One region of the Streptomyces sp. NPDC055243 genome, then DNA from elsewhere that is predicted to be linked to it. Evidence: riboswitches for the same ligand, from Rfam matches in the RefSeq annotation. Region 1 holds a riboswitch; each other region holds the start of a gene.

What was found. A riboswitch is a leader RNA that binds a small molecule or an ion and turns the genes downstream of it on or off. The one in region 1 is predicted to bind cyclic di-AMP.
Positions count from the first base shown of each region.
Region 2: it holds a riboswitch for cyclic di-AMP, as region 1 does, so the genes downstream of both, ACIGXX_RS16335 (transglycosylase SLT domain-containing protein) here and ACIGXX_RS37785 (M23 family metallopeptidase) in region 1, are expected to answer to the same signal.
Region 3: it holds a riboswitch for cyclic di-AMP, as region 1 does, so the genes downstream of both, ACIGXX_RS42885 (NlpC/P60 family protein) here and ACIGXX_RS37785 (M23 family metallopeptidase) in region 1, are expected to answer to the same signal.
Region 4: it holds a riboswitch for cyclic di-AMP, as region 1 does, so the genes downstream of both, ACIGXX_RS42085 (transglycosylase family protein) here and ACIGXX_RS37785 (M23 family metallopeptidase) in region 1, are expected to answer to the same signal.

Region 1 is NZ_JBITWR010000019.1:156,426-164,020, forward strand. It holds gene ACIGXX_RS37770 (DNA topoisomerase IV subunit A) at 1-1,683, opposite strand, end outside; gene ACIGXX_RS37775 (M16 family metallopeptidase) at 1,897-3,255, shown strand; gene ACIGXX_RS37780 (pitrilysin family protein) at 3,252-4,637, shown strand; cyclic di-AMP (ydaO/yuaA leader) riboswitch at 4,836-4,999, shown strand; gene ACIGXX_RS37785 (M23 family metallopeptidase) at 5,012-5,812, shown strand; gene ACIGXX_RS37790 (GntR family transcriptional regulator) at 6,019-6,738, shown strand; gene ACIGXX_RS37795 (HPr family phosphocarrier protein) at 6,931-7,212, opposite strand; gene ACIGXX_RS37800 (GNAT family N-acetyltransferase) at 7,425-7,595, shown strand, end outside.
Region 2 is NZ_JBITWR010000005.1:93,045-100,639, forward strand. It holds gene ACIGXX_RS16325 (ribonuclease J) at 1-1,307, shown strand, start outside; gene ACIGXX_RS16330 (spermidine synthase) at 1,354-2,067, shown strand; gene ACIGXX_RS16335 (transglycosylase SLT domain-containing protein) at 2,249-3,004, opposite strand; cyclic di-AMP (ydaO/yuaA leader) riboswitch at 3,009-3,163, opposite strand; gene ACIGXX_RS16340 (histidine phosphatase family protein) at 3,778-4,410, shown strand; gene ACIGXX_RS16345 (hypothetical protein) at 4,704-4,859, shown strand; gene ACIGXX_RS16350 (hypothetical protein) at 4,921-5,058, shown strand; gene ACIGXX_RS16355 (class I SAM-dependent methyltransferase) at 5,128-5,874, opposite strand; gene ACIGXX_RS16360 (AIM24 family protein) at 6,097-6,768, opposite strand; gene ACIGXX_RS16365 (hypothetical protein) at 6,893-7,546, opposite strand.
Region 3 is NZ_JBITWR010000028.1:66,623-74,217, forward strand. It holds gene ACIGXX_RS42875 (NlpC/P60 family protein) at 1-507, opposite strand, end outside; gene ACIGXX_RS42880 (hypothetical protein) at 828-1,181, shown strand; gene ACIGXX_RS42885 (NlpC/P60 family protein) at 1,331-2,527, opposite strand; cyclic di-AMP (ydaO/yuaA leader) riboswitch at 2,535-2,692, opposite strand; gene ACIGXX_RS42890 (ATP-dependent DNA helicase) at 2,946-5,516, shown strand; gene ACIGXX_RS42895 (M23 family metallopeptidase) at 5,571-7,223, opposite strand; gene ACIGXX_RS42900 (alpha/beta fold hydrolase) at 7,430-7,595, opposite strand, start outside.
Region 4 is NZ_JBITWR010000026.1:65,270-72,864, reverse strand. It holds gene ACIGXX_RS42100 (tetratricopeptide repeat protein) at 1-1,309, shown strand, start outside; gene ACIGXX_RS42095 (cytochrome P450) at 1,326-2,669, shown strand; gene ACIGXX_RS42090 (transglycosylase family protein) at 2,806-3,792, shown strand; cyclic di-AMP (ydaO/yuaA leader) riboswitch at 3,974-4,163, shown strand; gene ACIGXX_RS42085 (transglycosylase family protein) at 4,167-4,886, shown strand; gene eno (phosphopyruvate hydratase) at 5,144-6,430, shown strand; gene ACIGXX_RS42075 (septum formation initiator family protein) at 6,547-7,026, shown strand; gene ACIGXX_RS42070 (DUF501 domain-containing protein) at 7,095-7,595, shown strand, end outside.

The DNA of each region.
Region 1 (7,595 bases):
GCCCCGCGCGGTCGCGGGGACGGCCGAGACGATCACGTCGTGCTTGACGCGCTTGGTGTCGTTCTCTGCGAACGGCTCGCCGTTGGCCGTACGGGCGAGGAGGCCCGTCGAGGAGAGCAGCACGCGGCACGGGTCGTCCGCCACCTGCAACGACACCGTGGCCGCCGGGGCGCTCGCCGACTCCAGGAGGACCGTGCGCCGGTCCGTGCCGAACTTCTTGGCGACGGCGGCCAGTTCGGCGGAGACCAGCTTGCGCAGCTCCGCGTCCGACTCCAGGATCCGGGTCAGCTCGTCGATCTCGGCCTTGAGCTTGTCGCGCTCGGTCTCCAGCTCGATGCGGTCGAACTTGGTGAGGCGGCGCAGCGGCGTGTCGAGGATGTACTGCGTCTGGATCTCGCTCAGCGAGAAGCGCTCCATCAGGCGCTCCTTGGCCTGTGCGGAGTTGTCGCTGGAGCGGATGAGGCGGATGACCTCGTCGATGTCCAGGAGAGCGACCAGAAGCCCCTCGACCAGGTGCAGCCTGGCCTGCTTCTTGCTGCGGCGGAACTCGCTGCGGCGGCGCACGACGGTGAAGCGGTGGTCGAGATAGACCTCGAGGAGCTCCTTGAGGCCGAGCGTGAGGGGCTGGCCGTCCACCAGCGCCACGTTGTTGATGCCGAAGGACTCCTCCATCGGCGTCAGTTTGTAGAGCTGCTCCAGGACGGCCTCGGGGACGAAGCCGTTCTTGATCTCGATGACCAGGCGCAGGCCGTGCGAGCGGTCCGTGAGGTCCTTGACGTCGGCGATGCCCTGCAGCTTCTTCGAGCCGACCAGGTCCTTGATCTTCGAGATGACCTTCTCGGGGCCTACGGAGAAGGGCAGTTCGGTCACGACCAGGCCCTTGCGGCGGGCGGTCACGTTCTCGACGGCCACCGTCGCGCGGATCTTGAAGGTGCCGCGACCCGATTCGTACGCGTCCTTGACCCCGGTCAGGCCGACGATGCGGCCGCCCGTGGGCAGGTCGGGGCCCGGCACGAAACGCATCAGCGTCTCGAGGTCGGCCCCGGGGTGCTTGATCAGGTGGCGGGCGGCGGCGATGACCTCGCCGAGGTTGTGCGGCGGCATGTTCGTCGCCATGCCGACGGCGATTCCCGACGAGCCGTTGACCAGGAGGTTCGGATAGGCCGCGGGCAGGGTGACCGGTTCCTGCTCCTGGCCGTCGTAGTTCGACTCGAAATCGACGGTGTTCTCTTCGATCGACTCCGTCATCAAGGACGTCGCGTCGGCCATCTTGCACTCGGTGTACCGCATGGCGGCCGGCGGGTCGTCGTTGCCGAGCGAGCCGAAGTTTCCGTGGCCGTCCACCAGGGGCAGGCGCATGGAGAAGGGCTGGGCCATGCGCACGAGGGCGTCGTAGATCGACGCGTCGCCGTGCGGGTGCAACTTACCCATGACCTCGCCGACGACGCGGGCGCACTTCACATAGCCGCGGTCGGGGCGCAGGCCCATCTCGTTCATTTGGTACACGATGCGGCGGTGCACCGGCTTCATGCCGTCGCGGGCGTCCGGCAGGGCGCGCGAGTAGATGACCGAATACGCGTACTCGAGGAAGGAGCCCTGCATCTCGTCGACGACGTCGATGTCGAGGATCTTCTCCTCGAACGACTCATCGGGCGGCGGGGTCTTCGTGCTGCGGCGGGCCATCGCTGCTGCGGCTCCTTCACGGTGTCTGCCAGGGCATCAACGGGATCTGACGCCGACCATTGTGGACTGTCCCACTGACAACGCCGACCACGACCCGGTCTTCGGCCGCGACTACGCCGAGCGCGGAGCGGGAACTTCACCGGTTGTCAGCACGCTTGCATACAGTGGCACGACTGGCAGAATTTCCAGCTTTTCGCGATCGAAGGGACGTACATGCCCATGGGTCACACGGCCACAGCCGAGGCCGGCTCCGGCGGCCTGACAGCGACCGAGCACCGGCTGGCCAACGGCCTGCGCGTGGTGCTCTCCGAGGACCACCTGACCCCGGTCGCCGCGGTCTGCCTCTGGTACGACGTCGGTTCGCGCCACGAGGTCAAGGGCCGTACGGGCCTGGCTCACCTCTTCGAGCACCTCATGTTCCAGGGCTCGAAGCAGGTGCACGGCAACGGCCACTTCGAGCTGGTGCAGGGAGCGGGCGGTTCGCTCAACGGCACCACGAGCTTCGAGCGCACCAACTATTTCGAGACGATGCCCACACACCAGCTGGAGCTGGCCCTGTGGCTCGAAGCCGACCGGATGGGCTCGCTGCTCTCCGCGCTCGACGAAGAATCCATGGAGAACCAGCGGGACGTCGTCAAGAACGAGCGCCGCCAGCGCTACGACAACGTTCCGTACGGCACGGCCTTCGAGAAGCTGACCGCCCTCTCGTACCCCGAGGGCCACCCCTACCACCACACCCCGATCGGCTCCATGGCCGACCTGGACGCGGCGACGCTGGAGGACGCGCGGAACTTCTTCCGTACGTACTACGCGCCCAACAACGCCGTCCTGTCGGTCGTCGGCGACATCGACCCCCAGGAGACCCTGGCCTGGGTCGAGAAGTACTTCGGGTCCATCCCCTCGCACGACGGCAAGCAGCCGCCGCGCGACGGCTCGCTGCCCGACACGATCGGCAAGGAGCTGCGCGAGGTCGTCGAGGAAGAGGTACCGGCCCGCGCCCTGATGGCCTCCTACCGCCTCCCGGAGGACGGCACGCGCGCGTGCGACGCGGCCGACCTGGCGCTCACGGTCCTCGGCAGCGGTGAGTCCTCCCGGCTCTACAACCGCCTCGTGCGCCGCGACCGCACCGCCGTGGCGGCCGGGTTCGGCCTGCTGCGCCTCGCCGGAGCCCCCTCGCTCGGCTGGCTCGACGTGAAGACGTCCGGCGACGTCGAGGTGCCCGTCATCGAGGCGGCCGTCGACGAGGAGCTCGCCCGCTTCGCGGAAGAGGGCCCCACCGCCGAGGAGATGGAGCGCGCCCAGGCCCAGCTGGAGCGCGAGTGGCTCGACCGGCTCTCCACGGTGGCGGGACGCGCGGACGAACTGTGCCGGTACGCCGTCCTGTTCGGCGACCCGCAGCTCGCGCTGACCGCCGTCGGGCGCGTCCTCGACGTCACCGCGGAAGAGGTCAAGGCGGCCGCGGCGGCCCGCCTGCGCCCCGACAACCGCGCGGTGCTCGTGTACGAGCCCATCGCCGCCCCCGAGGGCGCCGAAGCCACCGACGAGGACGAAGAAGAGGAGGCGGCGAAGTGACCGAGGCCGCAACGATGCAGTTCCACCCGCAGCCCCAGGCCGGCACCGCACGGCCGTGGGCCTTCCCCGCGCCCGAGCGCGCCACCCTGGACAACGGCCTCACGGTGCTGCGCTGCCACCGCCCCGGCCAGCAGGTCGTCGCCGTGGAGATCCACCTGGAGGCGCCGCTCGACGCCGAGCCCGCGGGCCTGGACGGCGTCGCCACGATCATGGCGAGGGCCTTCAACGAAGGCACCGACAAGCACTCCGCCGAGGACTTCGCCGCCGAACTCGACCGCTGCGGCGCCAGCATGGACGCACACGCCGACCACCCCGGCGTCCGCGTCTCCCTGGAGGTCCCGGTCTCCCGCCTCCCCAAGGCGCTCGGCCTGCTCTCCGACGCCCTGCGCGCCCCCGCCTTCGCGGACAGCGAGATCGAACGCCTCGTACGCAACCGCCTGGACGAGATCCCGCACGAGGCCGCCAACCCGGCGCGCCGCGCCGCCAAGGAGCTCTCCCGGCAGCTGTTCCCGGCCACCTCGCGCATGTCGCGCCCCCGTCAGGGCACCGAGGAGACGGTCACGGCCATCGACTCGGCTGCGGTGCGCACCTTCTACGAGAAGCACGTGCGTCCCGCCACGGCGACCGCCGTCGTCGTGGGCGACCTGACCGGCGTGGACCTGGACGCCGTCCTGGCCGACACCGTCGGCGCCTGGACGGGCGGCACGGCCGAGCCGCGTCCGGTGCCCCCGGTGACCGCGGACGACACCGGGCGTGTCGTCATCGTGGACCGCCCCGGCGCGGTCCAGACGCAGCTGCTCATCGGCCGCGTGGGACCGGACCGGCACGACCGCGTGTGGCCCGCGCAGGTGCTCGGCACGTACTGCCTGGGCGGCACCCTCACCTCGCGCCTGGACCGCGTCCTGCGCGAGGAGAAGGGATACACCTACGGCGTACGGGCGTTCGCCCAGGTCCTGCGTTCCGCTCCGGACGGCACGGGCGCCGCCATGCTGGCCATCAGCGGCTCCGTGGACACCGAGTCCACCGGTCCGGCCCTCGACGACCTGTGGAAGGTCCTGCGCACCCTCGCGGCCGACGGCCTCACGGACGCCGAGCGCGACGTCGCCGTGCAGAACCTGGTGGGCGTCGCCCCGCTCAAGTACGAGATGGCGGCGTCCGTCGCGGCCACCCTGGCCGACCAGGTCGAGCAGCACCTGCCGGACGACTTCCAGGCGCAGCTGTACCGCCAGTTGGCCGCCACCGGCACCGTGGAGGCCACCGCAGCCGTCGTGAGCGCCTTCCCCGGGGACCGGCTCGTGACGGTGCTCGTCGGTGACGCCGCGCAGATCGAGGAGCCCGTCAGGGCGCTCGGCATCGGTGAAGTGAGTGTGGTCACGGGCTGAGTGACAGTCAGGACATATGGGGACCCCAGTGGCGGAAAATTGCTCCTGGGGTCCCCATATGTCCGAATTGGTATGGAGGTTACGTGTCTGACCTGTGGCGTGCGCTACAAAAGCTCTGATCCGTTTGTCGTTTGAAAGACGCCCCGCTTAGCGTCTGGTCCGGCTGTTCGTCATGCAGTACGTCGCACCCGCGGCACCGGACAGTCATCGCCGAGTCCCCGTACGGCGCGAGCCAGGGGAGCCGGGGACCCACATGTCCCCTTGGGGTGAATCGGGAACCTTGCCGAGAGGCGAGGGACTCGTAGGAGACCTTCCTGCTCCGAACCCGTCAGCTAACCCGGTAGGCGAGAAGGAAGGAAAGGATCAGCCGCTTCATGGCGTTCACCCGTGCCACCGGGAAGCACCGTCGCCCGAGCCGCCTCACGCGCACGACCGCGAACGTAGCGGGCGTCGCCGCGCTCACCACCACCGGTGTCATCGGAGGCCTGGCCGCTCCGGCGCTCGCCGCCGACGACGCGGCTCTTGAGCACACCGGCCTCACCCAGGCGATTTCCGTGGGCGACTCGCTCGCCCAGAGCATCGACGCGCAGGCCGCCGCCCAGCAGCAGGCCGCCGACGACGCCGCAGCCGCCAAGAAGGCCGAAGAGGCCGCCAAGAAGAAGGCCGAGGAGGCCAAGCGCAAGGCGGAGGCCGAGGCGAAGGCCAAGGCCAAGAAGGAGCGCGAGGCCAAGGAGCGTGCCGCTCGCGAGGCCGAGCGCAAGCGCCTGAACACCTACGTCTCCCCGATCTCCGGCTCGTCCATCTCCACGGGCTACCAGACCGGCGGCGCCATGTGGTCCTCCGGCAGCCACACCGGCGTCGACTTCCACGCCGCGTCCGGCACCTCGGTCCACGCGGTCGGCTCCGGCACCGTCGTCGAGGCCGGCTGGGGCGGCGCGTACGGCAACAACGTGGTCATCAAGATGAACGACGGCACGTACACCCAGTACGGCCACATGTCGTCCCTCGGTGTCACCGTCGGCCAGGCGGTCACTCCGGGCCAGCAGATCGGCCTCTCCGGCTCCACGGGCAACTCCAGCGGCCCGCACCTGCACTTCGAGGCCCGCACCGGCGAGGAGTACGGCACGGACATCGACCCCGTCTCGTACCTCCGCTCGCACGGCGTCAACGTCTGACCCCAGGCGTTTCGCGCGACGCGCACCCGATTCACCGAAAGCCCCGGCTCATGGAGAGCCGGGGCTTTCGCCGTTCCCGCATCGCCTTTGGCCAAAAGTATCCATGGATTCCGGCCACCCGTCGGAAATTCAGCCGCTCTGCAATAGAGTCGCTGAACAGGCGTCGATCGACCGCGTTTCGCGGGGATTAAGGCGGAGGTCAGGTCATGCGCATTCCGGCGCACTCGGTATGCACGGCCATCCGGGACGACATCGTCTCCGGTGTCTACGAACGGGGTGGCCGGCTCACCGAGGAACTGCTCGCGCGCCGCTACGGAGTCTCCCGCGTCCCCGTGCGCGAGGCCCTGCGCACCCTGGAGGCCGAGGGCTTCGTCGTCACGCGACGGCACGCGGGCGCGTGCGTCGCGGAGCCCACCGAGCAGGAGGCGGCCGACCTCCTGGAGATCCGCTTGCTCCTGGAGCCGCTGGGCGCCGCCCGTGCCGCTCAGCGCCGCACTGAGGCGCACCTGAAGGTCCTGCGCGGCCTCGTCAGGCTCGGTCAGGAGCGCTCCAGGCGGGGCCAGAGCGAGGATCTGCGCTCCCTGGGCGGCTGGTTCCACGAGACGCTCGCCCAGTCGTCCGGCAGCCCCGGCCTCACGTCGCTGCTCACCCAGCTCCGGCACAAGATCGCCTGGATGTACGTCGTCGAGACGTCGGCCTCGCCCGCGGAGGCCTGGGCGGAGCACGCCGCGATCGTCGACGCGGTCGCGCGCGGCGACGCGGAGCGGGCCAGGTCGCTCACCGCGGCCCACACGGAGCGGGCGACGGGGGCGCACCGACTGCGTTTCCCCGCGCTTCCCGCTCGCGGAGAGCGGGGCCGCGGCCGCGACCGTGATCGTGTGAGGGATTCGCAACATGCCGTAAACACGGTGGGCCTCCGGCATTAACAGAGGCGCCGTATACAAAGAAGTGCTATTCGGTGGGGATTACTTCTGCTGCCCAAATTCAGTGAATTCAGCGTCCGAAGTCTGCGTTCCGATGCTGCGTCCGGTGTCGATATTCAGTAAGCGGACGCGGAAACGCCGAAGGGCCCGCCCCTATTTCGGGCGGGCCCTTCGGCGTATGAGTACCAGTCCGTACTAGACGGTCTCGGGGAGTTCCTCGAGGCCGTCCGCGACCAGCTTCGCCAGACGGTCGAGAGCGGCGTCCGCGCCCTCGGCGTCGGAGGCGAGCACGATCTCCTCGCCGCCCTGCGCGCCCAGACCGAGCACCGCGAGCATGGAGGCGGCGTTCACGGGGTTGCCGTCAGCCTTGGCGATCGTCACGGGGACGCCGGCGGCGGTGGCCGCGCGGACGAAGATGGAGGCGGGTCGGGCGTGAAGGCCCTCGGCCCAGCCGACGTTGACGCGGCGCTCAGCCATGTGTTGCTGCCCTTCCAGGTGTCTCACACTTGTCTAGACCAGTGTCTCATGCCGTCACGGGTGCTCCGCCGGACATCTGTCCGCACCCGGCCGACGACCGGCCCGTACTCCGAAGACCGTACGTCCTTCCACCACGTGGTCCCGTGTCCCGGCCGTCGACGACTCCTAGCGTGCCCCGGCCAAGGCGCCTTCGCGACCCGTACCCTGGCCCCATGCAGACCCCGTCGGACCGGCACGCATACCCCTCCCACTGGGAAGCCGACGTCGTGCTGCGTGACGGAGGCACCGCCCGGATCAGGCCGATCACGGCCGAGGACGCGGAGCGCCTGGTCAGCTTCTACGAGCAGGTGTCGGACGAGTCGAAGTACTACCGCTTCTTCGCC
Region 2 (7,595 bases), on a different contig from region 1:
GCACGGTGCGGGTGCGCGAGGGCGACCGGCGCGCGTTCGGTCCCTTCGACTGCGAATTCGTGGCGGTCAACCACTCCATCCCCGACGGGCTCGCCGTCGCCATCCGAACGGGTGCCGGGATGGTGCTCCACACCGGTGACTTCAAGATGGACCAGTTCCCGCTGGACGACCGGATCACCGACCTGCGGGCCTTCGCCCGGCTCGGCGAGGAGGGCGTCGACCTGTTCCTCACCGACTCCACCAACGCCGAGGTGCCCGGCTTCACCACCTCCGAGCGCGAGCTGAACCCCGCGATCGAGCAGGTCCTGCGCACCGCGCCGCGACGGGTCATCGTCTCCAGCTTCGCCAGTCACGTCCACCGCATCCAGCAGGTGCTCGACGCCGCCCACCAGTACAACCGCAAGGTGGCCTTCGTGGGCCGCTCGATGGTCCGCAACATGGGCATCGCCCGCGACCTGGGCTATCTGAAGGTTCCCAAGGGCCTGGTCGTCAGCATGAAGGAGCTGGAGAAGCTCCCCGACAACCGCATCACCCTGGTGTGCACCGGATCCCAGGGCGAACCGATGGCCGCACTGTCGCGGATGGCCAACCGCGACCACGTGATCCGCATCGGCAAGGGAGACACCGTTCTCCTCGCCAGCTCGCTGATCCCCGGCAACGAGACGGCGATCTACCGGGTGATCAACGGGCTGACCCGGTGGGGCGCCAACGTCGTCCACAAGGGCAACGCCAAGGTGCACGTCTCGGGGCACGCCAGCGCCGGTGAGCTCATCTACTGCTACAACATCGTCAAGCCCCGCAACGTCATGCCCGTGCACGGCGAGTGGAAGCACCTGAAGGCCAACGCCGATCTGGCCATCCGCACCGGCGTCGACCCCGACCAGGTCGTCATCGCCGAGGACGGTGTCGTCGTCGACCTCGTCGACGGCCGCGCCTCCATCACCGGCAAGGTGCCCGCGGGCAACGTCTACGTGGACGGGATGACCGTCGGCGGCGTCACCGAAGCCTCTCTGAAGGACCGGATCACGCTGGCCGAGGAGGGTGTCGTCACGGTGGTCGCCATCGTCGACGCCGACACGGGAGCGCTCGCCGAGGCCCCCGACTTCCTGGCCCGCGGGTTCGTCCACGACGACGCCACCTTCGAGCCGGTCATCCCGGTGATCGAGAAGACGCTGGCCACCGCGGCCGAGGAAGGGGTCGGCGACGCCCACCAGCTCGAACAGCTCATCGCGCGCGCCGTGGCGAACTGGGCGTTCCGCACGCACCGCCGCAGGCCCCTGATCATCCCGGTCATCATCGACGCCTGACCACGCGCCGGTCCCGCCGCCCAGAAACGCCCAGGAAGGTGAATGGATGAGCATGCGCTTCGAGGAGATCGACTGGCGGCCGACAGCGATGGGGGACATCAGCCTGCGGCGGCGGCGGGACCCGGCGTCGGGCGACGATGTGTACGAGGTGAAGCTCGGGGACGAGTTCTTGATGTCGAGCCTCTTCACCGCGGGTGAGATCGCCCTGACCCGGCTCGGCCTCGAGCAACTGCCGGACACCGAACTGGATGTCGCGGTGGGCGGCCTCGGTCTCGGCTACACCGCACGGGCCGTCCTCGACGACCGGCGGGTGCGTTCGCTGACCGTGATCGAGGCCCTCGGTGAGGTCATCGAGTGGCACGAGCGCGGATACGTGCCGCTGGGCACCGGCCTGTCGACGGACCCCCGATGCCGCTTGGTCCAGGGCGACTTCTTCGCGCTGGCCGGCGACGGCGGCGACGGCCTTGATCCTCAGGAGCCGGACCGTCGCTTCCACGCGATCCTCCTCGACGTCGACCACTCGCCCCGCCATGTGCTGCACCCCAGCCACGCGGCGCTCTACGAGCCCAAGGGGTTGCGTGCCCTCGCCCGGCGGCTGCACCCCGGAGGCGTTTTCGCCCTGTGGTCGAACGACCCGCCCGACGCGGAGTTCACCACCGTGCTCGCCGAGGTCTTCCCGAAGACGGCGAGTCACGTCGTCGATTTCCCCAACCCCCTGCAAGGCGGGACCGCCACCAACACCGTGTATGTGGCGGGCTAAGGGCGCTATATGACGGCGCTTCAGCATGCAGCCCCGAGGTCGAGTTCGAGACTGCTTTGCACGAGAAAAGCGACCCGCCGCGGCTGGGAAGCGAAAGATGAGATCCTGGCCGTCGTCGTCCAGGGCTGAGCCCCGGACGCATGGCGCGCCGGGGCTCACAGCGGACGAGACGGGATGCGGCCTAGTACGGGCCGTTCACGTTGTCGATCGAGCCGTACCGGTCGGCCGCGTAATTGCAGGCGGCGGTGATGTTGGCGACCGGGTCGAAGCTGTCCGTCGACGTGCCGGGCACGTGGTACGCGGCGAATGTGGGGTCGATGACCTGCAGGAGCCCCTTGGACGGGGTTCCGGCGGCGGCGTTGGAGTCCCAGTTGTTGGTGACCGTCGGGTTGCCGGAGGACTCGCGCATGATGTTGCGGTGAATGCCCTCGTAGGTCCCGGGGATGCCGTGCTGGGCCAGCACGTCGAGCGATTCCTTGATCCAGCCGTCGAGGTCGTTCGTGTACGTCTTCTTCGCCGGGGCGGCGGCGGGCTCGGCGGCCGTGCGCTCGGAGCGGTCCGCCCGATCGGCGGACGCCCTGGAGGCGGCCGACTTCTCCGCGTCCTTGGCCTGGGCCTTCTCGCCGATGGTGAGCTTGAGACCGGGGTGGATCAGCCCCGGGGCCTCACCGAGGACGCTGCGGTTGTCCTCGTACAGCTCCTTCCAGCTGCCGCTCTGGGAGTGCTCTCGGGCGATCTTGGAGAGGGTGTCGCCCGCGACGACGACGTAGGTCTTCGGCGCTGCGGCGGGCTTGGCGGCCGGGGCGGCCTGCGCCGCGCTCGCGGCGGTCGCGCCGAGCACCGGGAGAACGAGAACGGCCCCGCCCGTGCCTGCGGCGGCGATGCCCCGGGTGAGCTTGCTGGACTTGGGGCGGCGGTGCTTTCCCTTTGCGGGCATGACGAATTCCTCTCCGTCGCCTACGAGGTGAGCTGTCGGGTTCGGACGGGAGATGTCCGGTCGCACTGGGCGTGCGACTTCACCCCGAGCCGTTCCGGAATCCGGACCGGCGGCTTACCTGGGTCCCCCGCTCCTGCCGTGCGTAAGTGAGTGAGTGGGTGGGAGGGATTCCGGACAGCGGCAGGATTCGGCGTTCCATCCGGATTGATGGCGACGTTAAGCGAGAAGGCTGGCGAGGAACAAGACACGAATTCGCATAGGGAAAGCGAGGAGCCCTTCCCCAATGATCAAAATCCCTCACGCGCTTTGATCAAATAGCCCAACTTTCCTTGCGTAGAACGAAACCGCGCTCAGCGGCTCCCGGGCTCACAAACATTGGTGTGACTCGTTTCACTGAATGAGGGATGGGTTGGGAATGCGGCGCGATGGCGTATCAGAGTGCACCATTTCGCACGAGTATTGAGCAATGCAGGCAGGGCTTTATAAACGCCGCCAATGAGCTGAAGAAGTAGCTTTCTAACGCAAAGATGGACATCTCGCCTGCCTCTAGGGGAGTCCCACCCTCCCAGGGCCGCCCATGCGCGGGTCCACCGCGACCGCGGCCTCCCGGAAGTGGCGCAGGAACGCCATGCCCTCGATCTGCTGGAGGTGACTCAGGAAGGCTCGATCGTGATCGCGTTGGTTAAGGTAGCGGGCCGCGACCGGCAGGCCGGGAGGCTGGGAGGCCGGGAGGCTGGGAGGCCGGGAGGCCAGGCAGCGAAGGGCAGGCTCTCGTGCGCACTCTTTACGTTGTCACCCACCCACAGGCGACGCACCACGTCGAGGGAGTCGTCGGCGGATGGCACGACTCCCGCCTGACGCCCACCGGCGTCCGCGCGGCGGCTTCCATCGCCGAGGCGCTTCGGGGCGTGATCCCGGACGGCGCCGAGGTCGACCTGTTCTCCTCGGATCTGCAGCGCACCCGGCAAACCGCCCAGGAGGTAGCCGAACTGTTCGGCGTGAAGCTGTTCCTGGACCGCAGGCTGCGGGAGAAGTCCTACGGTGCGGCAGGGGGAAGGCCACAGGAGTGGCTGGACCGGCGTTTCGTCCCGCCGCCGGCTGTCGGGGAGCGGATGGACCATGACGAGGGCGTGGAGGGTGCCGAGACGAAGGCGCAGTGGGCGCAGCGCATCTACGCGGCTATGGATGAGATCCTGCGGCGTGCGCGCGAACACCAGATCATCGTGACGCATGGCGGCTCACTGACCTTCGTCGTGGCGTCCTGGATCAAGATGCCGATCGAGTCGGCCAGTTACGCCAGCTTTCGGGCCCCTCCCGGCAGCATCACCACACTGCGCGAGGACGACTTCTTCCACAACCGCCAAGTCGTCAGCCTTGGCGACACGCGCCATCTCGACTCCGCGTAACCGTGAACCATCGCCTCGGCTGCATCGACCAGGCCGCTTCAGCAAGATCCTGTCACGAGCTCATAGCGGTGAATCAGGTCCCGCAGTTCGACATCCTCGTGGGCGTGGCGCGTAACGGCATTTTGACTCGCTGAGGCCAACCGGACGAGCCCTTGTCACAGGGCTGCCTACGGGGCCGTGCGCGGCGGCCGCGGTACTTCCACCTTCGAGGGCCGCGAGGCCGGCCTGGATCTTGGGTGTGGCGGTGGGAAGTGCAGGGGTACGAGGGGTGGAGCGGGAAGACATTCGGCGTCGTGCACGAGGAACTGCCCGCCTACGACCTCTCCCTCGGCTTGGCCGGGCTTCCCCACCGCTGGAAGGCGTACTTCGAGAACCTCTACCACCTGGTCCGGGAGATGCCCGCGGAACAAGGCCGGTCACAGGCACCGCTCTGGCGGCAGTCCAGCTGACTGGGCGGCGCGAGAATAGGGCGGTTCTGTCGCTCCATCGGCGCCGGGATAGGCTCTTCCTATGATCCTCCCGTTCCTCTTGGGCGTGGCCGTCCTGCTCACCGTCGCCGCCGTGGGCGTATGGGTGTGCTTGGAGTTCTGCAAAGAGCTCCGCAACCGTAGGCACACGCCCGTCGGGCCCGACGCCGGAGGCCAGTAGCCCGCACCGGACACTCGCGCGTGGCGGCTGCACGTCCGCGATCCCGGCCTCAGACCACCGGCGCGACCCTCAGGCGCGGCAGCGCAGCATTTCCAGCGGGGGATTGGCGTGGAAGTCCGCCCAGTGCTCCGCGCCGAACTCGCGCACCCCGGCTTCGGACACCGACAGCGGCACCCAGGCCAGGTCACTGAACCCGGCCGCCTGAAGGCACTTCTCGTAGACCTCGCGGCGCGGCAAGTTGGCGACGAACGAGACCGGTCCCGGGTCGAGCAGCGCCGTGATCTTCACCTGCGGCCCCGTCCCGCCCTCGTCGCCGGTGAGCTCGCTGCGGAAGCCGTACTTGTCCGGGCCCGGCCCGTCGAAGCGGAAGTCGGGCGACTGGTTGAGCACGAACAGCTCACCGCCGGGCCTCATGTTCCGGTGGATGTTGCGGCACATGCGTTCCGTGGTGGCGATGTCCGCCGCGTAGCTGAACATCTGGACGGCCAGCGCGATGTCGAAGCGCGCGCCGAGTGGCCGCAGTTCGGCCACGTCGCCGACCTGGTAGCGCACCCCCAGCGGTTCGCGACCCTCTAACTGCTGCGCCACGGCGACCATTTCGCCGGAGATGTCGACACCGAGGACGTTGGTGGCGCCGCGCCGCTTGAACTCCCTGCTGTAGAAGCCGGTGCCGGAGGCCAGGTCGAGGATCGACCTGCCGCGCACGTCCCCGACCATCGCCAGGAAGCTGGGCACTGCTGCGAACTGCTCCAACGGAAGGGCCTTGAACCCTTCGTACGCCTCACCGATCTCGTCGTACTGCTGCTGCGCGCTCATGGTGATGTCTCCCTCCGGTACACCCGTGGGTGCCGCCCCCGTCGCCGAGGCATGCCGCGGCTCTTGCTCGGCAGTCTCCCCGGGGTCCGGCGGACCTCCGTACTGGCAGAAGCCACGAAGATCCGGGGTGCGTCCCGGCTCCACACACAAGCCGCGCCACGAGCCCGAAGGGGCCGCCACCTCCGGCGGCCCTTCGGGGCCCGATCAGACACGCTCAGGCCGTCAGGATGCCGGGACCGGCTTGGGTTCGCCGGGGTTGACCACCACGACGCCCTCACCCTCCAGCTTCAGCTGCACGGCCTCGCCCGAGCCGCCCTTCACCATCGATCCGACGCTCTGGGAGCGGTGCAGCGACGCGTGCAGCTGCGGGCTCCAGGCGACGACGGCGTCGGTGTCCACGTACACGGGCGCTTCCGGGGTCACGGGCAGCACCAGCGGGATGCCCGCACTGGTCAGGGCCAGTCGGCCGGCGCCGGTGAACGTGCAGTTGAACAGTCCGCCGCCCGCCATGCCGGCGCCCTTGACCGTGGTGATGTCGTAGTTCAGCGCGGCGTCGAAACACAGGACGTTCTTGCCGTTGACCGTCAGGCCGTGGCCGTCGTCCACGTCGACGAGGAAACAGTGCGCCGCGTCGGAGGCGAACCATGCCTCGCCCTCACCGCTGACCGTCATCAGGGCCAGGCCCTCACCGGTCACCGCCCGCTTGAGGAGGTTGCCCACGCCCTGGCCCTGCCGCTCGAACTCCAGTGAACCCCGCCAGGCGACCATCGTCCCCTGCCGGGCTCGCGCCTCGCCTTTGACGGCGTAGCGGACCGCCATCGCGTTTTCCTGCGTGAGCCCGGGGGCCGACGCGGGCTGGATGAGATTCTCGGGATCGAAGAGATTTCGCTGCATACGGCTCCGGGTGCCCCGTCAATTCGCCCTCAGCCGTGAAGAGTTGAGGGTATTGTCCCGCGCTCATGGTCAAATTCGTGCGCGCACGCGGGACGTGGGGTCGAGCGGCTCCGGGCGGCAGAAGCTATGCGTCGAGTCCGGCCCTTCTGGCGTCCTCGATCCGAGTTCTGCGGCCCCACGCGGTGAACGGCGGTCGTGCGTAGAGCAGTTCGTGCCCATCGGGACGGACGAGGACGCCACGGCCCCCGGGTCCCGGACACCACCACAAGGTGCCGTCGGGCCCGGTCATCGCGTGCTGGTAGCGCTGCCGGGTCGAGAGGACGAGCAGCGGGCACAGCCCGCCGTGCGGGTCGCGCAGGACGACCCCGACGCCCTTGAGGCGGCTGGGCGGAAACTGGTGGGCGCGCCGGGTCAGCCATGGACCTGCCGCCAGAATCTGACGCATCCGCGCATTCGCATACAGGCCGCTCGCCCCCAGCCCCAGGATCACGACACCGGCCGCGGCCAGTCGACTGCCCACCCCTTCCAGCCACTCGATGCCGCTGGCCGCTCCCCACCACGCCGCGACGACGCATACGGCGGTCACGAGGATGCCGAGCACCAGCCACCGCAGGGAACGGCTGCGATGACGAGCCAGGCCACGGGCGGTAACCGCAGTGTGCAGCGCGGGCGGACCCGCATGGTCCTCTTCGGGGACAGGAACGTGCTCATCGTCGACGGCACCCGGGCTCAAGCCGCCGGGGTCCGGTCTCGCCCGGCCTTCGTTGCGCTCACTCATCGGCTCTCCCAACCTGTGACACCACGCGGATTTCGAGGACCTCCCGGTT
Region 3 (7,595 bases), on a different contig from region 1:
CAGAGTCCCGTCGGCCTCGGTGTGCAGTTGGTCGACCTCCTGGAGCTGCTTGCGCACTCCGGCGACGGTCGCGGCCTGGCGGCTGTCCGCCCGGTCGGCGAGTGCGGCGCGCTCGAGGTACTGGTCGGGATCGGAGGAGAGCGCGAGCTGGACGGCCGGGTCGATGCCGCCGCTGCGATACTGCGCGGCGGCGATCGAACCGAGGCCCTCGCGTGCCGAGTTGAGCTTCTCCGTCTTGCGGGCCGCCTCGTCCCGCAGTTCGCGCAGGGACTTCTCGGCGCCTTCGGCCTTCTCCTTGGCGCCGTTGTACTTCTCGGTGGCGATCTCCGCCTCGCGGTAGAGCGCGTCGACCTTGGACTTCACCTCGGCCGGGCTGAGCCGCGGATCCGCGTGTCCTGTCCCGTCGAACGCGGTGGCCGTGGCGGCCCCCGCGAGGGCGATGGTGGCGGCGGTGCGGGCCGTATGGCCACTGAGCGAGCGCTGTCTGGGCTTGCGGTGCGCTGCCACGAAGGGGGGCTCCTTAAGGGTCCGGCGGCGGCCCGCACAGGGGGAGCGGACCGCCGCCGGATTCTCGGCGGTGGTGTCCGACTGCCGCCCCTGGTCCGGGCGGCGGTGGGGAGCCGGTCACCTGACGAAGGACGCTAAACCTGGCCGTCACGGCTTGGTGGCGGATTGTGCACAACTGACGCAAGTGTTCTAGACGGTGACCGTATGTGGCTGTTCGATCTCTCGGGCGAGGACCCTTCGCGTACGCGTGTGACCGATGCGCCGCTTGGGGCCCACCTGGCTACGGAGCGGTGATAAGGCCCCGGCTAGGCTCCGGAACCATGGACGTTCTCACCCATCTCTTCGTCGGCCTGCACATCATCGGCATCGCCTCCCTCCTGGGCGGCTTCCTTACCCAGATGAAGCAGATGGGCCAGGGCACGGCCCGCTTCAACCCGGCGATGCTGCACGGCGCGCTGACGATGCTCGTCACGGGCGTGATCCTGGTGGGTCTCAACCAGGCGGACGACAACCCGGTCAACAACGTCAAGATCGGCATCAAGATGGCCGTGCTGATCGTGATCCTCGCGCTGGTCTACGTGAAACGGGACGAGGAGAAGGTGGACAAGGCGATGTTCGGCGCCGTCGGGCTGCTGACCGTCGTGAACATCTTCATCGCGGTGCTGTGGACCTGACCCGGCCCGCAGAACTCGGCCCGTAGAAACCGGCCCGCAGAACCCGAGCCGCAGAACCCGAGCCGCAGAACCCGAGCCGCAGAACCCGAGCCGCAGAAAAACGGCCCTCCACGCGCGCGTGGAGGGCCGTTTTCTCGTGTGTGTGACGGTTACGCGGGTCGCACGACGCTGTGGATCGGCATGTAGTAGATCGACTCGACGCGGACGTTCGCGCCCGGCTTCGGGGCGTGGATCATCTTGCCGTCGCCGATGTAGATCCCTACGTGGCTGATGTCGTCGTAGAAGAAGACCAGGTCACCCGGCTTGGCGTCGGCGGTCTTCACGGTCGTGCCGACCTTCACCTGGTCCCACGTCGTACGCGGCAGGGAGATCCCCGCGGCCTTCCACGCGTCCTGGGTGAGCCCGGAGCAGTCGTAGGAGTCGGGGCCGGTGGCGCCCCACACGTACGGCTTGCCGATCTGCGCCTCCGCGAAGTTGATCACCTTCGCGGCCTTCGTCGCGTAACCGCTGTCCGTGCCACCGGAGCCGGAGCCGGAGCCGGAACCCGTGCCGGTGTCGGAGCCGGAGTCCGGGGTCTCCTTGTTCTGCTCGCGCTCCTTGGCCGCCGCCTCTTCCGCCGCCTTGCGCTTGGCCTCCGCCTCGGCCTCCTGCTTGCGGGCCAGCTCGGCGGCCTTGCGCTTGGCCTCTTCTTCCTTCTTCTTCTCGATCGCCGCGAGCCGCGCCTTCTCCTCGGCGGTCAGCTCCGAGAGCATCGTGCGCGCCTGGCCCAGCTTCTTCTGGACGGTCTGCTTGCTCGTCCTGAGGTCGTCCCGCGAGTCGCTCAGCGTCTCCAGGCTCTTGGCGGCCTTCGTGCGCTGCTTCGTAGCCGACGCCTGCTGCGTCTGGTAGTCGTCGACCGCCTTCTTCTGGCGCGCGGTGAGCCGGTCCGACAGGTGGTTCTGGTCGAAGTACCCCTGCGGGTCGTCGGCGAGCATCATCGTGGCGGTCTCGGAGACGCCGCCGGTGCGGTACTGGGCCGCGGCGAACGTGCCCAGCTCCTGGCGGGCCTCGTTCAGCTTGTCGGTGCGCTTGGCCACGTCGTCCAGGAGTGTGTCGACCTTCTTGCGCTGCTTGTCGGTGCGCTCCTTGGCCGAGTTGTACTTCTGGGTGGCGACGCCCGCCTGGTGGTAGAGGTCGTCGACCTTCTTCTGGACCTCTTCGAGGCTGGGCTTCTGCGGAGCGGACGGTGCTGCCTGCGCGCTCTGTGACAGCAGGGCCACGGAGGTGAGGGCCGCCGTCGTGATGCCGAGGGCGGGAGTGGCGCGTAGGCCGGCCATGCGGGTCCGCGGCTTGCGGTGCGACGCCAAGGGAGGCGACTCCTTCCGTAGACCGCCTACCGGGTTAGCTGTCGGGTTCGGGCGGGTGGTTCCGGAAGGTTGCCCTACAGTCCCGTACTTCGTACGGGACCGATTCACCCCAAGTTCAAAGTGGGTCCCCGGCTCCGAGGAGATCGAACTCGGCGGAGGCCACCCGTTCCCGGCGGGGTTCGCCGGTGGGAGTGCGAGCGGCCCGGGCAGCAACCTAGCCAATTCGTGTGGCCCGTGTGAAGGTTGATGTTCGATATGCCCGATACGTTTTCGTTACTTTACGAAGCTCTTGACGCGGGCACGCCGTGCCATGGCGGAGCGTGACCGTCCGCGGGCGGGGCGTAGGCGGGCGTAGGCGGGGTGAGGTGGCCGGAACCCGGGGTGGGTTGTCAGTGGGGCCGCCTAGACTCGGGAGGCGATGAGCAGCCTCTTTGATGACAGCTTCCTGGCGGACCTCCAGCCCTCGCGGGCCTCGGAGGAGGAGCCCCCGCCGCCGCCCGAGGACAGTGCCCCGGAATCCGTTCCGGATGATCTGTTCGACGGGAAGTTCGACGCGCCCACACCCCGGGACGCGCACTACCGCGGCGGCGCCCCCCGCCCGGTGATCGACCCGGCGGCCCTGCTCGACGGGCTGAACGAGAACCAGCGAGCGGCCGTCGTGCACGCACACTCCCCGCTGCTCATCGTCGCCGGCGCGGGCTCGGGCAAGACCCGGGTCCTGACGCACCGCATCGCGTATCTCCTGGCCGAGCGGCACGTGCACCCGGGGCAGATCCTGGCGATCACGTTCACGAACAAGGCCGCGGGCGAGATGAAGGAGCGCGTCGAGCAGCTCGTCGGGCCGCGGGCCAACGCGATGTGGGTGTCGACGTTCCATAGCGCGTGCGTGCGGATACTGCGCCGCGAGTCGAAGACGATCGGCTTCACCTCCTCCTTCTCGATCTACGACGCCGCCGACTCCAAGCGGCTGATGGCCCTGGTCTGCCGGGACCTGGACATCGACCCGAAGAAGTTCCCGCCGAAGTCCTTCAGCGCCAAGATCTCGAACCTGAAGAACGAGCTGATCGACGAGGAGACCTTCGCGGGACAGGCCGCCGACGGCTTCGAGAAGACGCTCGCCCAGGCGTACGCGATGTACCAGTCGCGGCTGCGCGAGGCGAACGCCCTCGACTTCGACGACCTGATCATGACGACGGTCAACATGTTCCGCGCGTTCCCGGACGTAGCCGCGCATTACCGCCGCCGCTTCCGCCACGTGATGGTCGACGAGTACCAGGACACCAACCACGCCCAGTACGCCCTGGTGCGCGAGCTGGTGGGTCCCGCGGACGGCGAGGGCAGCGAGGGCGAGGGACCCGCCGAGCTGTGCGTCGTGGGTGACGCGGACCAGTCGATCTACGCCTTCCGCGGCGCCACGATCCGCAACATCCTCCAGTTCGAGGAGGACTATCCGAACGCGACGACGATCCTCCTCGAGCAGAACTACCGCTCCACGCAGACGATCCTGACCGCGGCCAACGCCGTCATCGAGCGCAACGAAAGCCGCCGCCCGAAGAACCTGTGGACCAACGCGGGCGCGGGCGCGGGCATCACCGGCTACGTCGCCGACACCGAGCACGACGAGGCGCAGTTCGTCGCCGACGAGATCGACCGGCTCACCGACGCGGGCGACGCGAAGGCCGGTGACGTCGCGATCTTCTACCGGACGAACGCGCAGTCCCGTGTCTTCGAAGAGATCTTCATCCGCGTCGGCCTGCCGTACAAGGTCGTCGGCGGCGTCCGCTTCTACGAGCGCAAGGAGGTCCGGGACGTCCTCGCGTATCTGCGCGTGCTCGCCAATCCGGAGGACTCCGTCCCGCTGCGGCGCATTCTGAACGTGCCCAAGAGGGGCATCGGCGACCGCGCGGAGGCGATGATCGACGCGCTCTCGCAGCGCGAGAAGATCTCCTTCCCGCAGGCGCTGAAGCGCGTCGACGAGGCGTACGGAATGGCGGCTCGCTCGGCGAACGCCGTCAAGCGGTTCAACGTGCTGATGGAGGAGCTGCGGACCGTCGTCGAGTCGGGCGCGGGTCCCGCCGTCGTCCTGGAGGCCGTGCTCGAACGGACCGGCTATCTCGCCGAGTTGCAGGCATCGACCGACCCGCAGGACGAGACGCGCATCGAGAACCTCCAGGAACTCGCCGCCGTGGCTCTGGAGTTCGAGCAGGACAGCGGTGAAGTCGGTGACACTGGTGGCGCCGGTGAGGCCGGTGGGGCCGGTGAAGCCGGTGAAGGTGCAGCGGAGACCGAGGACGCGGACGCAGGAGCGGGCGCGGGCGCGGGCACAGGCGTGTCGGGCACCCTCTCCGAGTTCCTGGAGCGGGTCGCGCTCGTCGCCGACTCGGACCAGATTCCCGACGAGGAGGACGACGGCTCCGGAGTCATCACGCTGATGACGCTGCACACCGCCAAGGGCCTCGAGTTCCCGGTCGTCTTCCTGACCGGCATGGAGGACGGCGTCTTCCCGCACATGCGTTCCCTCGGCCAGGTCAAGGAGCTGGAGGAAGAGCGCCGCCTCGCGTACGTGGGCATCACGCGCGCGCGGGAGCGGCTCTACCTCACGCGGTCCTCGATGCGCAGCGCCTGGGGACAGCCCTCTTACAACCCGCCGTCGCGCTTCCTGGAGGAGATCCCGGAGGCCCACCTGGACTGGAAGCGGAAGGGTTCCGTCGGCGCACCGGCGTCCTCCGGACCCGCGGCCGGGATCGCCTCCTCCTTGTCGTCGTCGCGCTCGCGCACCGGGGGCGCGCAGGGCTTCGCCACGCGCCGTGCGACGGAGAAGCCGGTGGTCGCGCTGGCGATCGGGGACCGGGTCACGCACGACCAGTTCGGCCTCGGAACCGTGGTCGGGGTGAAGGGCACGGGCGCGAACGCCGAGGCGACGGTGGACTTCGGAGAGCCCAAGCCCAAGCGGCTCCTGCTGCGGTACGCGCCGGTGGAGAAGCTCTAACGCCGCAGGCGGCGGCCCGAGTTGTGCGGGGTCGCCGCGCGGGCGGCGCTTGAGTTACGTCGGGTCGAGGCCGTGGCTGCGCAGCCACGGCAGCGGGTCGATCGCCGAGCCGCCGCCGGGGCGCACCTCGAAGTGCAGGTGCGGTCCCGTGGAGTTGCCGGAGTTCCCGGAGAAGGCGATGGGGTCGCCCGCCTTGACGGGGCCGCTGGAGACCTTGTGCGTGGAGAGGTGGCAGTACCACGTCTCCGTGCCGTCCTTGGCGGTCACGATCGCCATGTTGCCGTAGGCGCTGTTCCACTTCGTGGAGACGGTGCCGTCGGTCGCGGCGAGGACCTCGGTGCCGTACGCCACCGGGAAGTCGATTCCGGAGTGCGCGGACATCCAGTTGATGCCGGCCTGGCCGTAGTACGCGCTCAGGCCCTGCTGCTTCACCGGCAGCGCGAACTTGGGGCGCAGACGCTCCTTGCGCGCGGCTTCCTCGGCGGCCTTCTTCTCGGCGGCGACCTTCTCCGCCTTGAGGTCGATGCGCTCCTGGGTGCGGCTCGCGCGGTCGGCGAAGTCACCTGCGTCCGCGGAGAGGTTCGCCAGCTGCGTGTCGAGCTTGTTGTTGGCGGCGGAGGGCTGCACCGACGCCGTGTCCGGGACCGATGCCGCCTGAGCCTCCTTCTCGTCGCCGCCGCCGAAGTCGCCCACGGACGCGGCGGCGATACCCGCGACGCCCATCACGCAGGCGGAGGGCACGGCGACGGTGAAGAGCGCGGAGCGCTTGGCGGGGGAGCGGCGGCGGGCCCGCGAGCGGGAGCCGTGCGCACGGTCCATGACCGGCGGCTCGTCGTCCCCGGCGGTGTCGCGGCCGACCGGCTCGACCGGACCGAGTGAATCGGCGGGAGCTTCGTCGGGCGTGAACTCGTGCTCGGCGGGAGCCGGTTGGGGGTAGACCTCGGTGGGGTGGGATTCGGGGGCGTAGGCATCGGAGGCGTAGGACCCGGTGTCGTACGGCGAATGCTCGTACGTTTCCGGCGCCTCGTACGTGTCGGGCGCTCCGGGCGTGTCCTGAGCCTCGTACGTCCCGTGCACCCCGTGTGCCTCGTGCGTCTCGGGGGTGCCGTACGCCTCGTGCGTCCCGGTGGCCCCGTACGACATGTCCTGCGCGGCGTCCTGGCCGCCGGAGTTCCACGCGGTCGCGTCGTACGCGCCGGTGTCGAAGGCCTGGGTCTCCCACTGGCCGGTCTGCTGCGGCTGCTGCGGTTGGTTCCAGGCGCCGGTGTCCCACTGGCCAGTGGCGTCGAGGCCGGGACCGGGCTGGGCCGGGATGTCGGCGGAGAGGTGTTGATAGCCGCCGGTCGACCACGTGGCGCCGGTGTCGTAGCTGCCGGTCTCGTAGCCACTGGTGTCGTACGCGGCTTGGTGCTGCGCGGCGTACGGGTCGTGGTTCAGCGTCTGCTGCGTCCCCGTGGTGGACCACTGGCCGGTGTCGTACTGACCGCCGGGCATGTCGCCGAAGAGCGGGTCGGACGCAAAGCTTCCGGTGTCGGGACCGGCCGTCGCATAGCTGCCTGTGGTGTCGAAGCTTCCCGTGGAGTAGCCGTCGTAACCGGTGTAGGCGCCGTGCTGGGTGCTCTGCTGGTCATACGCCGCGTAGGGCGCATGGTCGGCGGGTGCCGAGGCCGGGGGTGTTGAGCTCCCCGACGGGTGACGGTCGTTCACCAACTTCTCTTTCGCCTCGGCAGCAGGGGCAGAGCAGTGCGGCGACTGTACCCGGCGGTATGCGGGCGCGACAATCTTCGGCAGGTTTCCGGCTCTCAGGAAACGGGCATTCGGCCGCCTTTCGGCGGACGGCGGGCACAGCTTTGGCCCTGCGTTCGAGATCCGTTCGACAAATTTCCCGCGTCGCGGGGTGCGGGAGCTGCTCCTCAGGCCACGGTTTGTCCGTTCTCGGCGCCCGTCGCGGATGTCCCCGGAGCAGGCAGATCGAGGGCCTGGCGGATTCCGGCGGCGACCGCGGGGTGCACGGGCAGGGCGAGATGACCGATACCGGAGACACGTACGTTCTGCGCGATCAGGTCGGGATGGTTGACG
Region 4 (7,595 bases), on a different contig from region 1:
GTACGTTCCGCGCGACTGCCACGGAGAGCTGACGGGCCTGGTCGCTCAGGCCGTGGCCAAGGGCGGCCTGGTCGTCGTCACGGGCGAGCCGCTCTCCGGCAAGACGATGACGGCATGGGCCGCGCTGCGCGGCGCCGTCGCGGACGACACCAGGGTCTACGCCCCGGACGCGGGGGCCGACCTGCGCGACCTCCCCGCCCGGCTCCGGGGTCGTGACGCCAAGGGCACGTACGTGGTGTGGCTCGACGACCTGGACGGCCACCTCGGCGAGCACGGCCTCACCGCGGGGCTCCTCGCCCACCTCACGCATGAGGGCTTCCTCGTACTCGCCACGATGAACGACGAGGCGTACGACACCCACCGCTTCGGGGGCAGCCCCGCGTCCCGCGTCCTGAGCGCGGCCCGCACGGTGGAGGTGCCGGTCCAGTGGAGTCCGGCGGAGCTCGCGCGGCTCGCGCAGGCCGACGATCCGCGGCTCGTGGACGCCCTGCGGTGGCGCGGCGAGCGGGGGGTCGGCGAATTCCTCGTCATCGGGCCGGAGTTGTGGGACGAGTGGCGCCGGGCGCGGCGGCCCGCCGCGCAGCCGCTGGGGCATCTGCTGGTGAGGGCCGCGATCGACCTCGCCCGGTGCGGGATCGAGGACGTACCGGAAGAGCTGCTGGAAGCGGTGTGCGCCGTCTACGGCTCCGTCCTTGAGGACGCCGACTCCGAGGCGGTCGGCCAAGCGCTCTCCTGGGCGACCGAGCCTCGGCAGGGCATCACCGGGCTGCTGGTGTCGGACGACGAACGGGGCACCTGGCGGGTCTACGGCTCGCTCGTCGCGGACGCCGTCCGCTCTACGGACATCGCGCCGGTTCCGCTCATGGTCTGGCTCCAGGCTCTCGGAACGGCGGAGGACGACGCGCTCTCGTTCGACGCGGTGGCGGAGGCCGCCCGGCGGATCCTGACGCCGCGCGCCGCGCAAGAGGACGGCGACGCTCTGACGGCGCTCGGCATGCTGGCCGCCGCGGAGGACGACGAGGAGGGCGCGGTGGAGTGGCTGCGCAAGGCGGCGGACTCCGGGAGCCTCGTCGGGGCCGGGGCGCTGGGCGATCTCCTCTTCTTCCAGGGCAGGGACGCCGAAGCCATCCCGTACCTGGAGCGGGCCGTGGCGGGGGACTGGCCCGACGTCGAGGCCACGCTCGGCCGCGCCCACCAGAACCGCGCCGTCCACTACCTCCGCCGGGCCGAGGCCTCGGGCAACGCCGATGCCGGGCGGCGCCTGAAGGGCCCCCTCGCCCCGCCCGACCAGGGATCGGCCCCCGGCTAGGGATACCGTCGACCCCATGCAAGACCAGCCGCCCGCCCCCGCAGAGGCGACCCCCGCAGCCTGCCCCGCAGGGGCCGCGTCCCCGGCGCCCGACGCCCAGGGGCCCGAGCTCTTCACCTGGGAGTTCGCCACCGATCCCTACCCCGCCTACGCCTGGCTGCGCGAGCACGCACCCGTGCACAAGACCCGGCTGCCCAGCGGTGTGGAGGCCTGGCTGGTCACGCGGTACGCCGACGCCAAGCAGGCGCTCGCCGACCCCCGGCTCAGCAAGAATCCGGCCCATCACGGCGAGCCCGCGCACGCGAAGAGCAAGACCGGCATCCCGGGCGAGCGCAGCGCGAACCTCATGACCCATCTGCTCAACATCGACCCGCCGGACCACACGCGGCTGCGGCGCCTGGTCTCCAAGGCCTTCACTCCCCGCCGTATCGCCGCATTCGCGCCGCGCGTGCAGGAGTTGACCGACCGGCTCATCGACCAGTTCGTGGAGAAGGGGGAGGCCGACCTCATCCACGACTTCGCCTTCCCGCTGCCCATCTACGCCATCTGCGATCTGCTCGGCGTCCCCCGCGAGGACCAGGACGACTTCCGCGACTGGGCGGGGATGATGATCCGCCACGGCGGAGGGCCCAGGGGAGGGGTCGCCCGGTCCGTGAAGAAGATGCGCGGCTACCTCGCCGAGCTGATCCACCGCAAGCGCCTCGAACCGGGCGACGACCTCATCTCCGGGCTCATCCGCGCCTCCGACCACGGCGAGCACCTCACCGAGAACGAGGCCGCCGCGATGGCGTTCATCCTTCTCTTCGCCGGGTTCGAGACCACCGTCAACCTCATCGGGAACGGGACGTACGCCCTCCTGACCCACCCCGAGCAGCGCGAGCAGCTCCAGGACTCTCTCAAGGACGGCGACACCGCCCTCCTGGAGACCGGGCTCGAGGAGCTCCTGCGCTTCGACGGTCCCGTGGAGCTCGCCACCTGGCGGTTCGCCACCGAGGCGCTGACCGTCGGAGGGGAGGACATCGCCGCCGGCGACCCCGTCCTCGTCGTGCTCGCCGCCGCCGATCGCGACCCGGAACGGTTCCGGTATCCGGACACGATCGACCTCGCCCGCCGCGACAACCAACACCTCGGCTACGGCCATGGCATTCATTACTGTCTCGGCGCACCGCTCGCCCGGCTCGAAGGCCAGGCCGCCCTCGCGACCCTCCTGCGGCGCCTGCCTGACCTGCGACTCGCGGTGGAACCTGGTGATTTGAGGTGGCGTGGCGGGCTCATCATGCGCGGACTCCGCACGCTGCCCGTGGAGTTCACACCCGCACAGCAGAGCAAATATTCGACACCTGGAGAGACGTTTAACTGACGGACCGTCAAGACTGTGACTTTCACGTGATCTCCGCTGCATCGACTTGTGACAAGCGTTCGACTGCCGCTACGTTCACCGACGACTCGGCATCCCGTGCCGCAGTCGTCGCTCCAGTCACGCGAAAGGCAACCGCATGCTCTCCGGCAATGGTCGTCACCGACGCCCCCGCCAGGCCCCGGCCCTGATCGTCGCGGCAGGAGTCGCAGGATCGGCCATCGCGATCCCGCTGCTCGGTGCCACCAGCGCGAGCGCGGCGGACACCGCCACGTGGGACAAGCTCGCGGAGTGCGAGAGCGGCGGGTCCTGGAGCGCGGACGCGGGCAACGGGTACTACGGCGGGCTCCAGTTCTCGCAGCAGGTCTGGGAGGAGTACGGCGGCCTCGACTTCGCGCCGAGCGCCGACCTGGCCAGCCGCTCGCAGCAGATATCCGTCGCCGAGAAGGTCCTCGACGACCAGGGGACCAGCGCCTGGCCGAGCTGCGCGCCGATCGCCGGTCTCACCCAGGACGGCGCCGCCGCGGACGTCGACCCGGGCGCTCCGATCACGACGATTCCTTCCGACGAGTCGACCGAGTCCGGTGAGTCGGCCGAGCCGGACGAATCGGACGAGCCGAGTAAGTCGCCGAGCGAGTCGGCCGACTCCGCGGACGGCACCAAGTCTTCGGAGAAGCCCTCGGACAAGTCCTCCGAGAAGCCGGGCGCCGATGAGGACGATGACGCCGACGCCGACGCGCGAGACAAGAATCACGACGAGCCGGGCAACTCGGGCGAGTCGGATGACCCGGGCAAGTCCGGGCAGAGCGATGAAACTTCGCCCACTCCCACCCCCTCCTCCGGCGCGGGCGAGGGCCGTCACCGCGGCGACAGCGCGGACGACAAGCCCTCCGACGACACCTCCCGCGAGGGCTCGGGTCGGCACGCCTCCCGCGGCGAGGAGCGTCAGCAGGACGGCTCCGACGGGACGTACACGGTCCGTTCCGGAGACAGCCTCTCGCTCATCGCCGACGACCTCGACGTGAAGGGCGGGTGGACCGAGCTGTACTCCGAGAACGAGAAGTCCGTCGGCTCCGACCCCGATCTCATCCTTCCCGGTCAGAGCCTCGATTTGGGCGAAAAGTAGGGGTAGTTGACGACTCGTTTTGCGCTTGATGTCCCAATTGGCGCAAGTGAGAGATGGGTCTCAGAAGCCCTGATCGTCTTTGAGTTTCTCCCGATCGCATGACTACGGTCGGGACCGCTCGCCACAGCGGGCCCCGCCGGTCGGTACGCCGAGTCCTGCCAACGGCCGTTCGGGAACAGTCGTCGCGTAAGCGCCGTAGGCAGGAGCGGGGGACCCAAGGTTTCCGCCGGGACCGGATGTCGAGCGTCGCGAGAGCGAGGCCGACGGAAGGAAACGGCTAGGGGTTAAGTCGCGCTTCAAGGAAGCGCGGCCGGGCAACTTCATCGGCCCGAACCCGACAGCTCACCTCGCAGGCGTCGGTGAGGGGATCACTCATGCTGTTTTCCAGCAAGGGCAAGCACCGCCGCCCGTCCAAGGCCACCCGTGTCGCCACGCTCGCAGGCGTCACCGGTGTCGCCGTCGCCGCCCCGCTGATGGCGGCCGGCTCGGCCTCCGCCGCGACCGGCTCCGAGTGGGACGCCGTCGCCCAGTGCGAGTCCGGCGGCAACTGGTCCATCAACACCGGCAACGGCTACACGGGCGGCCTGCAGTTCTCGTCGTCCACGTGGGCCGCGTACGGCGGCACGAAGTACGCGCCCACCGCCGACAAGGCCTCCAAGGCCCAGCAGATCGAGATAGGCGAGAAGGTCCTCGCGGGCCAGGGCAAGGGTGCCTGGCCGAGCTGCGGCGTCGGCCTCTCGGGCGCCTCCTACGAGGGTGGCGGTGCGCAGGAGAGCGCCCCGCAGCAGACCCAGGAGCAGCCCAAGAGCCAGCCCAGCGCCCAGACCGAGCAGCCGCAGCAGGCCGCTCCGAAGGCCGAGGCCCCCAAGGCCGAGGCTCCGAAGACCGAGTCCAAGAAGACCGTCGAGACCCCGACCGGCAAGACGGTCAAGAAGGGCGACGGCGAGTACAAGGTCAAGAAGGGTGACACCCTCTCCAAGATCGCCGAGGCGAAGGACGTCAAGGGCGGCTGGCACAAGGTGTACAAGCTCAACGGCGACATCATCGACAACGCCGACATGATCTACCCGGGCCAGCAGCTCCACCTCAGCTAAGAGCTGACGGCGGCGGCGCCTCGGCGGAGGCGTCGCCCCACCCCCGTCCCCACGGGCCCTCCCCGCCCCGGTGCGCGTATCCCCCGTACGCACCGGGGCGGGGTCATGTGCGCCCTCCACGCTTTGTTCCGTTCGGAAACATTTTGCTCTCGGTTTGTCCACAGGGCGGTCGCTCGGCTGGCTCTTGTCCGGGAGCCGGTTAGGCTCGTGTCCGCGAGGCCAACGCCCCGCGTACCCGCGTCACATCCCAGAAGGAGATGCTCGTGCCGTCCATCGACGTCGTCGTAGCCCGGGAAATCCTGGACTCCCGAGGCAACCCCACGGTCGAGGTCGAGGTCGGCCTCGACGACGGCAGCACGGGTCGTGCCGCCGTTCCGTCCGGTGCGTCCACCGGTGCTTTCGAGGCCATCGAACTCCGTGACGGTGACCCCAACCGTTACCAGGGCAAGGGCGTGGAGAAGGCCGTCCTCGCCGTCATCGAGCAGATCGGCCCGGAGCTCGTCGGGTACGACGCGACCGAGCAGCGCCTGATCGACCAGGCGATGTTCGACCTCGACGCCACCGACAACAAGGGCTCGCTCGGCGCCAACGCCATCCTCGGCGTCTCGCTGGCCGTCGCGCACGCCGCGTCGGAGGCCTCCGACCTCCCGCTCTTCCGCTACCTCGGCGGCCCGAACGCGCACCTGCTGCCCGTTCCGATGATGAACATCCTGAACGGCGGGTCGCACGCCGACTCGAACGTGGACATCCAGGAGTTCATGATCGCGCCGATCGGCGCCGAGTCGTTCTCGGAGGCCCTGCGCTGGGGCACCGAGGTCTACCACACGCTGAAGAAGGTCCTGAAGGACAAGGGTCTCTCCACCGGCCTGGGCGACGAGGGCGGCTTCGCCCCGAACCTGGACTCCAACCGCGCCGCGCTCGACCTCATCCTCGAGGCCATCAAGCAGGCCGGTTACGTCCCCGGTGAGCAGATCGGTCTCGCGCTCGACGTCGCCGCGTCCGAGTTCTACAAGGACGGCAAGTACGAGTTCGAGGGCAAGTCCCGCTCGGCCGCCGAGATGACCGAGTACTACGAGGAGCTCGTCGCCTCGTACCCCCTCGTCTCCATCGAGGACCCGCTGTTCGAGGACGACTGGGCCGGCTGGAACGCCATCACCGAGAAGCTCGGCGAGAAGGTCCAGCTCGTGGGCGACGACCTGTTCGTCACCAACCCCGAGCGCCTGGCCCGTGGCATCGAGGAGAAGTCGGCCAACGCCCTTCTGGTGAAGGTCAACCAGATCGGCTCGCTGACCGAGACCCTGGACGCCGTCGAGATGGCCCAGCGCAACGGCTTCAAGTGCATGATGTCGCACCGCTCCGGTGAGACCGAGGACGTCACCATCGCCGACCTCGCCGTCGCCACCAACTGCGGCCAGATCAAGACCGGCGCCCCGGCCCGCTCCGAGCGCGTCGCCAAGTACAACCAGCTCCTGCGCATCGAGGAGATCCTCGACGACGCCGCGGTCTACGCCGGTCGTTCGGCGTTCCCCCGCTTCAAGGGCTGAGCCGCTTCTCCGGGCCGAGGCTCGGGCTCCGGCTCCGCTGAGCAGTTACCTACGTCCCCGTACTCGGTCCCGTACCGTGTGCGGGGACGTACGTACGTATCGGGGAGGCGGCACACATGGCCGTGAAGGACCGCGACCGGTTCTCCACCGCGACCAGACTGCGGCTGCTCGGCGAGCAGACCGCGGAGCGTGTCTACCGCTCCCAGACCAAGCGCCAGGCGCGCCGCTCCCGGCTCACGGGACGTGCCGCGCTCCTCGCGCTCGTGCTCTGCTCGCTGGTCGTCGCGCTCGCCTACCCGATAAGGCAGTACGTCTCCCAGCGCGCCGAGATCGCGGACCAGCGCAAGGAGCAGGCCGAGCGCCGCGCGAACGTCGAGAAGCTGCGCGACGAGAAGGCCCGCTGGCGGGACGACGAGTACGCGGAGCAGCGCATCCGGGACCGGCTGCACTACGTGATGCCGGGCGAGACCGGCTACACGGTGGTCGACCCCGAGGCGGCGAAGAAGCAGCGCTCCGACCAGGGGGCGGCCGCCAGGCCCTGGTACTCGAACGTCTGGGACGGCGTCGACAAGGCGGACCGCCCGGCCGACGACTGACCCGCCACCACCACCATTCTCCGTAGTCACCGCACCATCTCTCCTTGAGAACCGATCGAAAGACAGGCATGGAAACGCCCCCGCCGACCACCCCGCGCACCGAGCCCACCGACGCCGACGTCGAGGCCTTCAAGCAGCAGCTCGGCCGTCCGCCGCGCGGCCTGCGGGCCATCGCCCACCGCTGCCCGTGCGGGCAGCCGGACGTCGTCGAAACGGCGCCGCGCCTGCCGGACGGGACGCCGTTCCCGACGACGTACTACCTGACGTGCCCGCGGGCCGCCTCCGCGATCGGCACCCTTGAGGCCAACGGCGTCATGAAGGAGATGACGGAGCGGCTGGGGACGGACCCCGAGCTCGCCGCCGCGTACCGCGCGGCGCACGAGGACTACATCGCGCGCCGGGACGCCATCGAGGTCCTGGAAGGCTTCCCGAGCGCGGGCGGCATGCCCGACCGCGTGAAGTGCCTGCACGTCCTGGTCGGCCACTCCCTGGCCGCGGGCCCCGGCGTGAACCCCCTGGGCGACGAGGCGATCGCGATGCTCCCGGAGTGGTGGCGCAAGGGCGCGTGC